Regions from separate parts of the Candidatus Thalassolituus haligoni genome, predicted to be linked through region 4. Evidence: predicted binding sites of a transcription regulator. Region 4 holds the regulator's gene; each other region holds the start of a gene.
The links. Region 4 encodes sigma-54, which starts transcription at its own class of promoters, with help from an activator protein. Its sites were predicted from a motif close to TGGCACNNNNNTTGCTNT; they were not measured.
Positions count from the first base shown of each region.

Region 1: a site for sigma-54 is predicted at 1,775-1,792, ahead of SOJ49_RS10835 (NifB/NifX family molybdenum-iron cluster-binding protein). Genes of this name have one in related genera too.
Region 2: a site for sigma-54 is predicted at 1,511-1,528, ahead of SOJ49_RS16830 (HesB/IscA family protein). Genes of this name have one in related genera too.
Region 3: a site for sigma-54 is predicted at 1,428-1,445, ahead of glnL (nitrogen regulation protein NR(II)). Genes of this name have one in related genera too.

Region 1 is NZ_CP139482.1:2,414,798-2,417,898, reverse strand. Features, by position in the region: gene SOJ49_RS10845 (hypothetical protein) at 1-3, shown strand, start outside; gene SOJ49_RS10840 (adenosine deaminase) at 151-1,167, shown strand; gene SOJ49_RS10835 (NifB/NifX family molybdenum-iron cluster-binding protein) at 1,253-1,732, opposite strand; gene SOJ49_RS10830 (hypothetical protein) at 1,952-2,170, opposite strand; gene SOJ49_RS10825 (flavodoxin) at 2,416-2,979, opposite strand.
Region 2 is NZ_CP139482.1:3,742,976-3,746,076, reverse strand. Features, by position in the region: gene fdxB (ferredoxin III, nif-specific) at 1-168, shown strand, start outside; gene SOJ49_RS16840 (ferredoxin) at 174-500, shown strand; gene SOJ49_RS16835 (hypothetical protein) at 497-901, shown strand; gene SOJ49_RS16830 (HesB/IscA family protein) at 1,604-1,927, shown strand; gene nifU (Fe-S cluster assembly protein NifU) at 1,995-2,912, shown strand; gene nifS (cysteine desulfurase NifS) at 2,915-3,101, shown strand, end outside.
Region 3 is NZ_CP139482.1:3,238,755-3,241,855, forward strand. Features, by position in the region: gene trxC (thioredoxin TrxC) at 1-271, shown strand, start outside; gene SOJ49_RS14450 (CvpA family protein) at 308-1,048, opposite strand; gene glnL (nitrogen regulation protein NR(II)) at 1,458-2,555, shown strand; gene ntrC (nitrogen regulation protein NR(I)) at 2,552-3,101, shown strand, end outside.
Region 4 is NZ_CP139482.1:809,997-813,097, forward strand. Features, by position in the region: gene rapZ (RNase adapter RapZ) at 1-417, opposite strand, end outside; gene ptsN (PTS IIA-like nitrogen regulatory protein PtsN) at 444-902, opposite strand; gene hpf (ribosome hibernation-promoting factor, HPF/YfiA family) at 906-1,208, opposite strand; gene SOJ49_RS03645 (RNA polymerase factor sigma-54) at 1,260-2,750, opposite strand; gene lptB (LPS export ABC transporter ATP-binding protein) at 2,880-3,101, opposite strand, start outside.

The DNA of each region.
Region 1 (3,101 bases), 1.6 Mb from region 4:
TAGATCAAGCATTCTGATCACTTAAGATTATCTGAGGTGACTGTCAGCTTCCTGCTGGCTCTGTTTCTTTTACTGCGGCACAATACCTGACCGAGCGGTCGGGTTCGACCGACTATCCTTGTAATACGATGACTGACACCACAGGTCCGCATGAACGATTTCAAACAATGGCTGCGTGCCATGCCCAAAGCCGAACTTCATTTGCACATCGACGGCAGCTTGCAGGCCAGTCGCCTGCTTCAGCTGGCCGCTAAAAATGGCGTTGAGATTCCTTACGACAGCGTTGAGTCGGTGGAGCAGGCCTACAATTTTGACGATCTGCAAAGTTTTCTGGATTTGTATTACCTGGGTGCCTCGGTATTGCGTGACGAGGAGGACTTTTATTACCTGATGAAGGACTACCTTGATAAGTGCTGTGAGCAGAATATTGTTCATACCGAAATCATGGTGGAACCTCAAACCTATCTGCCGTATGGCGTGGCAGTTGAAACTGTGCTGGCAGGTTTCTGTAAGGCGATTGCAGCTGCCAAAGCACAAAATGGCCAATCGGCGTTGATGATCCTGAGTTTGTTGCGTCATCTGAGTGAGGAAGAAGCCCTTGCGATGCTGGATAGCGTAGAGCCATTCCGGAACGATTTTGTGGGAATTGGTTTGGCCAGTTCGGAGTTGGGTAATCCGCCAGAAAAATTTGCACGGCTGTACGCCAAGGCTAAAGAGCAGGGTTATAAGCTGATTGCTCATGCCGGGGAAGAAGGGCCACCGGAGTACATCTGGGGGGCGTTGGATGTGCTGCAGGTGGATCGTGTTGATCACGGTGTGCGTTGTGTGGAAGACGAGGCCCTGGTGAAGCGTTTGATTGCTGAGCAAGTGCCGCTGACGGTGTGTCCGTTATCTAACGTGCGTTTGTGTGTGTTTAACACCATGGCCGAGCATAATATTCTGGAGATGCTGGAGCAGGGGTTGTGCGTGACGGTGAACTCGGATGACCCCACCTATTTTGGCGGCTTTATGAACGAGAATTTTGAAGCACTGGCGGACGATCTGGGGATGACCAAAGCGCAAGCAGTGCAGTTGGCGGCCAACAGTTTCCGCGCCAGCTTTTTGAGCGATGAAGAGAAACACGCATTTATTCAGCAGTTGGAGCAGCATGCTGCGATAGCGGCGTAGCAAATATCAGGTCTGGCCGGTGTAAAACGCCTTGGCCGGTGCTTGTATCATGCGGAAACCCCGAGCAAGGCTGGCTGGCGATGATTTATCCGTCCCAGCCTTCGTCATCCATATCGTCAAAACGACTGTCGGTTTTGTTTTGCGATTTGTCTTTTAATATTTTTGCCAACCAGAATTCTGGCGTGCCATTCATTTGTTTTTGAATGTCTTCGATCAATTCTTCAACATCCGGGCCACCACTGACCTTGATGGGATTGACCCCCAGAGCAATGAGCTGACGCGTTGCCGAGCCACCAATCGAACCGCAGTAAACAACGTCGGCTCCCACAAGCCAGGCCAGCTTGGGTTTCAGTTTGTCTTCGTTACCATCTTTCTTTTCGTGGCCGAATTCCTGACTGGCCAGTAATTCAGCAGAATCAGCGCTAACGGCAAACAGGTAAAACGCCTGGGCAGAACCAAAATGCTGATCCACCATATCGCCGTCCATAGAGGCAAAGGCAACCAGAACTGCTTGTGGGTCGGCTTCTACGTCTGCAACGCAGGCGACGCTTGTCAATTCGCTCATACTCTCTCCGATGGCAACGGGTCAATGACTGTTACCGATGGTGTTGCAAACACCAGGCCATAAAAATCCCATCAAGCTTGGATTTAATTCAATAAAATCAATTGGTTAAAAAATATGTGATTGGAATGATCGCTGGAATAACCTCGATGAGGGGAGAGTAGTTATCTCCTTGTCGGCTTTCTGACAAATCTTGGTGACATTGACTCTTGGACAGCGTCACTAATTTACCTTGGGATAGCGCGCCGCCGCCCCGTCAGCGGTTGTGGCTAATATTCGAGGCCGGGCCAGCATGGCAGCTGGCGCTCCCAGGATGCGGAGCTTATCCATGGCGTTGGATGTTCCGGGAGGGTGGGCCGCCGCGCCCGCCAGGGTTGTGGCTAATATTCGAGGCCGGGCCAGCATGGCAGCTGGCGCTCCCAGGATGCGGAGCTTATCCATGGCGTTGGATGTTCCGGGAGGGTGGGCCGCCGCCGCCGTCAGCGGTTGTGGCTAATACTTTATGCGGGGCCAGCATGGCAGCTGGCGCTCCCAGGGTGCGGAGATTATCCGTGACGTTGGATGTTCCGGGAGGGCGGGCCGCCGCGCCCGCCAGGGTTGTGATTAATATTCGAGGCCGGGCCAGCATGGCAGCTGGCACTCCCAGGGGCGGAGCTTATTAAAGGCCTGTCTGAAAGGATCGCTGTTTAAGCGACAGCTTCTGTTTGTGCTAATGCCGCCAGGAGTTCTGGTTTGATCTGCTCAATCCAGCCAGCCATGCGTTTTTCTGTTTCCACTCCCTGGTTTTTATTATCCAGCGCGAGGCCGACAAAGCGGTTATCGATCACAGCTCGGGATTGCGAGTAGATATAGCCTTCGGTATCCCAGCTGCCGATGATTGTAGCGCCGAGTCCTTTAAACAGGCTGTATAGCTCGAACATGGCGTCGCAGTAACGCTCACCGTATTTTACCTGATTGCCCAGCCCATAAATGGCGACGGTTTTGCCGGTGAAATCGGCCCCTTCCAGCTGTGGCAGAAAATCCAGCCAGCTGCCGCTGCGGATATTGGTTTCTGTTCCTGGCAGCTGGCCTTCGCCATAGGTCGCTGTGCCGATAATCAACGCCGGGTATTGCATCAGATCGTCGAGTGTCGCCCGGTTGATGTTTAATGGTTTTGAGGCGATGTCGTCGCCGAGCAGTTTGGCCAGTTTTTTCCCGATCAGACGGGTGGTGCCAGTGTCGGTGCCAAAAAAGATGCCTACTTGATTCATATCATGATGCCTTTGCTAAACGCTTCGATGAGATGACCATTGCAAAATTAAAACCAGACCGGCTAATAACCGGCTACCGCGATTGTTTGGGCTTGAAGTCTGATGTCAGGCGGCCTGGATTC
Region 2 (3,101 bases), 1.4 Mb from region 4:
GTTGACCGCGCTGATGTGGTTGATGCTGAAGACGACGATGACTTTTACGATGATGACGACGAGATGAAGGTGATGACCATCGCCAATGCTGATGACTGCATTGGTTGTGTCTCCTGCGCTCGTGTTTGTCCCAAAAATTGTCACACACATGAACCGCTAGCGGGGTAACCACCATGCCAAAACCGGAATTCCACGTATTTGTTTGCAGCCAGCAGCGCCCGGCGGGGCACCCTCGATCCAGCTGTGGTGAAAAGGGCGCAGGCCCGATGATGCAGGCCTTTTCCGAACGACTGATCGCCAAGGGACTGTTCAATAAAGTGTCGCTGGTGGCTACCGGTTGCCTGGGGCCATGTCGGGCTGGAGCCAATGTGCTGGTGTACCCTGGTGGTACGCTGTATATGCAGATCACGCCAGCAGATGTTGATCAGATCATTGATCAGCATCTGGTTGCCGGGGAACCCTGGCTCGACAAGGTGGCTCCGGACGAGGTGTGGCAATGAGCCTGATGGCAAGCAAGAAAAGCCCCGGGACGATCACCGGGGTGGTGGCGGAACGGCTGGCCGAGGAGGCCGACCGTATTGCCGCCATGCAGCAGGCATTGCTGGCGGAGCTGGCCAAGATTGGCTTGAAGGAACAATGTTCGGGCATTCTGGATGCCTTTGATGCCGCTGAGGTTCGTATCGATCCATTTGATCAGACCGAATCGTTGCAGTGTTATTGGAAAACGCCGCTGGGCATGAATCAGGGAACCATGCAGTTACGGCCTGGTAGCCAGTTGTTTGCCGAATACGATGTGCTGTGTGTGCATCCACACAAACCAGCCTGGTTTATTGAAGCGGTGACTGGCTGGGGCCAGCCAGGTGCGATCAAGACGGAGTTGCGGCTGATTCCGGTACCCTGAGACAACAAACAAGTCGACCGCTTCAACGGCACCCGTCGGGACAATCTGCTGTGGTTGCCTACAGCGGCGAATCCTGTCTCCCCACGCTATCGTCAACGCGGTGCGCCTTGCCCCCGAATTTGGGAATAAAACCTGGCCTGACGACACCGCGATATATTCATCAAACCACTCGCTACTCCTCACTCAACCGTGTCACCGGGAATCACTCCCGGTTTGTCTGCAGCGGTGCAGTCTGTTTGTCCACGTCATCGTGATCGCCATCATTATCGCCGTTATCTCCAATGTTATTGGCAGGTCGTCTTGCACCATGGCTTGAGAACAAAACCAGGCCTGACAACATCGCGACAACCCATCAAACGGCTACGTATTCAACACCATTGGTCAGGAAAATCTACCGGGGTTATCTGTTGCGACAGAGTCTCTGGCGAGGGTCTTGGCATGGCGGATACAGAGTTCAGGTACTGGGTACTGTGGTGCAGTGCAAACCCAACATAAGGTCTTGTCGTAACTGCGACAAAGCCTTGCATACGTGGTGTTCGCTACATCATTTCAATCCCGACATTGTCTTTAACTATATGAATTTTAAATGTTTTTTATGTGTAATTTGCGTGGCATATCGATTGCACTTTCTCTTCAGGCAACCCTTATCGCCCAGCTCCAGTCTTCGCTGGGAGCGGCCGCAGCCACAGGAGGCAACATCTCATGATCACGATGACCGATAGCGCAATTTCCGCAGTTCGCCGTTTTATGCAGTCCACTGAGGCCCCGATGGCGGGACTTCGCATCAAGGTCGAAGGTGGCGGCTGTTCTGGCTTTCAATATGGCATGAAACTGGAAGAGAGTGTGACCCAGGGCGATGAGGTACTGGATTTTTCCGGCCTTACTGTGCTGGTAGACGAAAACAGCGCAGCGCTGCTGGACGGCGTTACGGTGGATTTTATTGATGGCTTTGAAGGCAGTGGCTTTAAGTTTGAAAACCCGAATGCATCCAACAGTTGTGGTTGCGGCAAATCATTCAGCGCCTGATTTCAGCCGCTGATCCATATCCGATCCAGACCAGCCGCAATCAGGCATCGATACCAGGAGCAGAATTATGTGGGATTACTCTGAAACCGTTAAAGAACATTTCTACAACCCCAAAAACGCCGGTTCGGTCGCCGAGGCGAACGCCGTTGGCGACGTGGGTTCCATCAGTTGTGGCGACGCCTTGCGTCTGACCCTGAAAGTCGAACCAGAGACCGAGATCATTCTGGAAGCTGGCTTCCAGACCTTTGGTTGTGGTTCTGCCATCGCATCATCTTCGGCACTGACCGAGATGGTAAAAGGCAAGACTCTGGATCAGGCGCTGGAAATCAGCAACCAGGATATCGCTGACTTTCTCGACGGCTTGCCGCCAGAAAAAATGCACTGCTCAGTCATGGGCCGCGAAGCCTTGCAAGCAGCGGTGGCCAATTATCGCGGAGAAGTGTGGGCCGATGATCACGAGGAAGGCGCGCTGGTATGCAAGTGCTTCGCCATTGATGACGTGATGATTCGCGACACCATCAAGGCCAACAATCTCAGTACGGTGGAAGAAGTTACCAACTACACCAAGGCCGGTGGTGGTTGTTCTTCTTGCCACGAAGGCATTGAGAACATTCTTTCGGAAGAATTGGCTGCCCGTGGTGAAAGCTTTACTCCCGGCGCGATCGGTAAAAAAGAAGGCATCGTTAACCTGGCGCCAAAAGCCGCTCCAGAACAGCCCGGCAAATTAAGCACCGTGCAGCGCATCCTGAAAATTCAGCAGGTGCTGGAAGGTCTGCGTCCAGCCTTACAGGCGGACGGTGGTGATGTGGAGTTGCTGGATGTGGAAGGCCGGAATATCTACGTCAAGCTGGTAGGAGCCTGCTCCGGTTGTCAGATGGCTGCCATGACGCTGGGCGGCGTACAGCAAAAGCTGATCGAAGAACTGGGTGAGTTTGTCAAAGTGATCCCTCACACCGAACGTCCCGTTGAAATTGCAGGAGTCTGATCATGGCTGATATTTACCTCGACAATAACGCTACCACCATGTGCGATCAGGAAGTGGTGGACGCTGTGATGCCGTATTTCAGCGAGCAGTTTGGCAACCCGTCATCCATGCACAGCTTTGGTAACAAGGTTGGATTCGCGATCAAAGCGGCCCGTAAAAGTGTTCAGAACATACTCGGTGCCGAGCACG
Region 3 (3,101 bases), 1.9 Mb from region 4:
TTTACCCGTCCTCGTCGACTTCTGGGCGGAATGGTGCGGGCCATGCAAGATGATGGGGCCGATTTTCAAGGAACTCTGCGCTGAACAGCAGCACCAGTTACGCTTTGCCAAGGTCAATACCGAGCAAGCCCAGATGGTGAGCCAACAGTTTGGCATTCGCAGCATTCCGACGCTGATTCTGTTTCGCCAGGGCAAGGAAGTGGATCGTCTGGCCGGTGCTCTGCCAGCTCCACAACTGCGTCAGTGGATAGCCGCAGCGTTGCAAAAATAACCGCCAATACCTGCGAGCAACCCGTCAGGTTAATACTCAGCGCTGAATCGGAGATTCTGCGCTGACGGTGATGGTTTCTTCAATCACGATACTCTTGCCGGGCTGGCGAGCGCTTTCAAGCTCTCGCAGCGTTTTATCCAAAAGATCCCGCGCTCGCACAATGGTTGAGCGGTGAATTTCCTCGGAAATATCGGTAATCATGGCTTTATTGGTAACGGTTTTCAGAATCAGCTCGAACGTTGTAGTGCCAGTGGGATCATGAATCAATGAATCCACAAACTGGCCGTTAACTGTCTTGCGGCAAATTCGGTCAATCGCCGGGTACATCAACGAATGAGCCATCAGATAACTTTTGTAGTTTTTTGGCACAAACGTTACCTGAGTACTGAGAAAACTGAAAAAAGTCAGTAAGAATAACGCCTGAACGCCGTTAGCAATGGCGCAAAACACACGATTGGTCATCGTTGTGAAACGATTGTTCTCAAGCCAGCGTCCGTGCACATTGTAGTGCACAGCAATTTTTTCCAGCAAACGAATGGAAAACCACATCGTCAGAAACAGAATCAGAAAGCCGGTTAACGTCAGCACCGCCCAGTCATTGGCGCGCAAAAGACCCATCTGGGTCAGATACAAACCAAAGTGGTCGCTATAGGCGCTGGCAATGGATATCGGCAAAAACACCTTGGCCAGATCCAGCATTTCTTTCGACGTACCGTATTTGTAGCCAAGTACGATCAAGGCAATAAATGCCAGTACAATAAACGCATCAAATATCATGAATCAGCCATCCCCCGTGTGGTCATCCCTATTTCTGCTCATCTCTCACATACAACACCACAAACTGCTGCCGATCTCGGCACCGCCCGAGTACATGAAGACACTGTCAGCAGCAAGTTGCAGACCAGCCAGCGTCAGTTAGCTTTTTTCCGCAAGTTCCAGCCAACAAGCCCCTTCCCTGACCTGCGCCCACCCACTGACACCCTCCGTCCAACGAATTGGAAAACCCAGACAGACGCAAGTAATGCACCAATAAATAACATAAATACCCATGAGAGCACCAAATTGATTCATAAAATATCCTGAAATACATTACCTTAGTTAGCCACGCCACAACTTAATGCGGTGATGGTGCCATTATTGTGCACTGGGTTATAACTGGCTTATTTTTTGCAAATTAGGTGTGAATATGGAGAACCTTACAATGCGCGCCAGCCCCCTGTTAAACCAACGAATCATGGAGCACCTGAATACCGGTGTGCTGCTGCTGGATGCTGAGCTGATTATTATTCATATGAATCCCTCTGCCGAAGCCCTGCTGGAAGTCAGCGGCAAACGCGGCGTCGGCACCCACTTTTTTGAGTTGGCGGTCGAAGACCAGAGCGATGTGGATGCCATGCGAGATGCGGTAATTACAGGGCATTCCTACACCAAGCGAGAAGCCCATATTCATCTGCAAAATCAGCAAACCTTGACCCTCGATTACAGCGTCAGCCCGGTAACTCACCCAGAGACCCGCACGCCCACCTTGCTGGTTGAACTGCAAGGTCGCGATCGACTGATGCGTATCAGTCGGGAAGAACAACTGATCGCCAAACAGGAAACCACTCGTTCCCTGGTACGCGGACTGGCTCACGAAATCAAAAATCCACTTGGCGGCATTCGCGGCGCCGCCCAGTTACTGGAACGAGAATTACCTTCGGCCGAACTGAAGGAATACACCAATATCATTATTGAAGAAGCTGATCGCCTGCGAGATCTGGTCGACCGCCTGTTAGGGCCGCGTAATATCCCCAAGCAGGAACCGGTCAACATTCATGAGGTGCTGGAACGCATCTGCCAGCTGGTCGATGTGGAAAGCCGGGGACAGGTCGTTATTCACCGGGATTATGACCCCTCCATCCCGGAAATCGAGGCCGACAAGGGCCAGCTTATTCAAGCATTGCTGAACATTGGCCGTAACGCCATGCAGGCGATGTTGGAAAACCCGGATCAACAAGAGCGCCCCAGCCTGACCATTCGTACCCGCAGCGTACGCCAGTTCACCATTGGTCATCATCGCCATCGTCTGGTGGCCCAGGTTGAAATTATCGACAACGGCCCCGGCATACCGGAAGGGATCAGGGACAACCTGTTTTATCCCATGGTCAGTGGCCGCGCCGAAGGCTCAGGGCTGGGTCTGTCTATATCCCAGTCCATTATCAATCAGATTAACGGCATTATCGAATTCACCAGCGTGCCCCACCGCACGGTGTTCTCCATCTTTTTACCATTGGAATCGCTATGAGTACTGTCTGGATCATCGACGACGACAAATCCATTCGCTGGGTGCTGGAAAAGGCACTCGACCAAGCCAATATCCAGACCCGGGTGTTTGAACAGGCAGAACCCGCACTGAATCAGCTGAAACGGGAACAACCGGACGCGATTATCACCGACATTCGCATGCCGGGTATGGACGGACTGATGCTGCTGGAACAGGTACATGAGGCCAATCCGGATTTGCCCGTGATTATCATGACCGCCCATTCCGACCTGGAAAGCGCGGTGTCGTCTTACCGCCGGGGTGCCTTCGAATATCTGCCAAAGCCCTTTGATGTTGACGAGGCCGTCAGCCTGATTGAGCGAGCGATTGCCCATTTCGAAGAAATGTCAGCCAATACCCCGGCGCCGGAAAAAGAAATCAACGAGCATGAAATCATCGGTGAAGCACCGGCGATGCAAGAAGTTTTCCGGGCAATCGGGCGCTTGTCCCACTCCCATATCACCGTGCTGATTAATGGCGAATCCGGTACAGGTAAGGAACTGGTCGCCCATGCCTTGCACAAACACA
Region 4 (3,101 bases):
CGTATCCAGAGTCAGATCCGCGAGGTTGGCGACGGGTTCGAGTAATTCGGTTTCGCGCTCAATGGCTTCCGCCAGGGAAATATTGTCATTGGTGAGCGGATGCTTGCGCCGGGTTGAACTGAAGCGTTGTAACAGGACTTCTTCGGTGGCATCAAGAAAAACGATGTCGACCTGGCGATACTGCTCCGGCAAGCGGGTCAGCACCTGGGTCAGTTGCTCTATGGCATCGGGCAGGTTACGAACGTCAACACTGACAGCAACGTTGGCGCGTTTTTCTGCACTGTAGGGCAGGCCTGCGAGTGCTGGCAGTAAATCGACCGGTAGATTATCGATGCAATAAAACCCGAGGTCTTCAAGCACCGCCAGTGCGCTGGATTTACCTGAGCCTGAACGGCCACTGATCACAACCAGACGCATGTACTGTCTCCGTGTTTTGGGCAAGGTCAGTTGTCGGCCAGCGCCCGTTGATACAGTTCCTGGTCGCTGCTCGCACTGCGTAATAGGTGGCGATATTGGCTCTGGCTGAAATTTTCTGCCAGGGTTGCCAGTATTTTCAGGTGGTCGTCTGTTGCTTCTTCAGGCACCAGCAAGGCAAATACAAGATCGACTGGCTGATGGTCTATGGCATCAAAGTCGATGGCCTCGCGCAGGTGGAGTAATACCCCAACGGCCCGTTCACATTGCCGTAATCGACAGTGAGGGATAGCGATGCCTTCGCCAATGCCGGTACTGCCAAGGCGCTCACGCCCAAGCAGACGTTCAAAAACCTCATCCGATGAGCTGCCATCCACTTCTTCAGCAATCAGCTCTGCCAGAAACTCCAGCAGTTTTTTTTTGCTGGTAATGGCGACATCGGTACGAGTACGTTCAGGCGCAAGAATATCGGCAATCGCTATGCTCATGTGTCAGCCTTGTCCGTGCTGTCGGGCAACCAGTTTTTCTTTGTGTTTCAGCACTTGCCGATCCAGTTTGTCGGCCAGCAAGTCAATGGCAGCGTACATGTCGTCATGGGATGACGTCGCATGAAAATCGGCACCACTGACGTGCAGCGATGCTTCTGCCAGCTGACGGCCTTTTTCAAGGGTCAGGGTAACCTGACCAGAGGTAATGGGTTCGGCATGCCGCTCAAGGCGAACCAGTTTTTCCTTGACGTATTCTTCCATGGCTTCGGTAACTTCGACATGGTGTCCACTGATATTGATGCTCATAAACGGCTCCTTATGGCTCGCTTTAAACCGAACAAGGATCGACGGGGTCGATCAAATCAACTGTTTCCGCTCATTCGATGGCGGAATCATCATTGCCTCACGATATTTGGCCACCGTGCGGCGTGCAACCTGAATTCCCTTGTCTCCGAGGACGACGGCGATCTTGTTGTCACTCAGTGGCTTGCGCGGGTTTTCTTCGCTAATCAGCTTCTTGATCATGGCGCGAATGGCGGTTGATGAACATTCGCCGCCAGCATCGGTACTGACATGGCTGGAGAAAAAGTACTTCAGTTCAAAAATACCACGCGGTGTGTGCATGAATTTTTGCGTCGTTACCCGTGAAATGGTCGACTCGTGCATACCAACGGCATCGGCAATATCATGCAGTACCAGTGGTTTCATAGCTTCTTCGCCCTGCTCAAAAAAGTCGAGCTGATATTCGACAATTTTGGTAGCGACTTTCAGCAGGGTTTCGTTGCGGCTTTGCAGGCTTTTGATAAACCAGCGCGCTTCTTGCAGGTGATCTTTGAGGAAGGCGTTGTCGGCACTGCTGTCTGAGCGGCGCACCAACGAGGCGTAGTCGGAGTTTACCCGCAGTTTGGGGGCAATATCCGGGTTCAGTTCAACGCGCCATTCATCGCGGATGTTACGCACGATCACGTCGGGCACAACGTATTCTGACTGTTCGGAGCTGATTCCGGCTCCTGGTTTGGGATTCAACTCCTTGACCAGGCGTAATACGGCTTTGAGGTCTTCTTCTTTCAGCCGGGTTTTGCGCATCAGCGTGGGGTAGTCTTTACTGCCCAGCAGGGCAATGTAGTCACCGATCACCAGTTTGGCTTCTGCCAGCCAGGGAGTGTCGGCTGGCAGCTGGTTTAACTGCAGGATCAGGCATTCGCGCAGGTCGCGGGCAAAAACACCAGCCGGATCAAACTGTTGCAGGCGTTTGAGTACGGCCTGGACTTCGTCTTCCTCAACCCCAAATTCCGGATCCATGGAACCCAGTACGTCGTCTATGGTGGTGTGGAGGTAGCCGTCGTCGTCGACACCGTCAATCAGCATGGTGGCAATCTCGCGATCGACATCACTCATGGGAGTCAGATTCAGTTGCCATTCCAGATGCCCTTGCAGGTCGTCGGAGGTGGCATGACGGGAGTCGTAGTCAAAGTCGTCGTCGCCGACAGAGCCTGAACCGGAGGAAACGCCAGCGGTAGTCTGGAAGGTATCGTCCCAATTGCTGTCGACCGGCAGGTCATCCGGCATCTTGTCGTCCGACCACTGTTCACCCAGTTCCTGGGTGTCGGTGTCGGTCGCTGTCGCCGTGACGGCGGCTTCTCGCTCCTGATCGCCGTTGGTTTGCTGGGCATCCGTATAGTCGTCGTGCTCGGACTCTTCGAATTCCAGCATGGGATTGGAATCCAGGGCTTCCTGGATTTCCTGTTGCAGATCAAGGGTAGACAATTGCAGCAGTCGAATTGCCTGTTGCAGCTGAGGGGTCATGGTCAGCTGCTGACCCATTTTTAACTGAAGCGATGCTTTCATACAGCGTTATAGTTCATCGGTTGTCGGCATGGTCTGTGCATTATACGCCAGCCTGTGAGGCTGGGAATGCTTTTCATGGTGTCGAAATGAAACAGCGCCGGGCATCATAGCCCTGTAAGCCAGTAAGAATCAAAGACGGAAGTCCTGACCAAGGTAGATGGCCCGAACCTGTTCGTTGGCGAGTACTTCATCGGCGCTGCCTTCGGCAATAATGTGTCCACCGCCTACGATATAGGCTTTTTCACAAATTGCGAGGGTTTCGCGGACGTTGTGATCGGTAATCAGTACGCCAATGCCGCGCGCCTTGAGCTGGCGAATGATGGCCATAATGTCGGATACGGAAATCGGGTC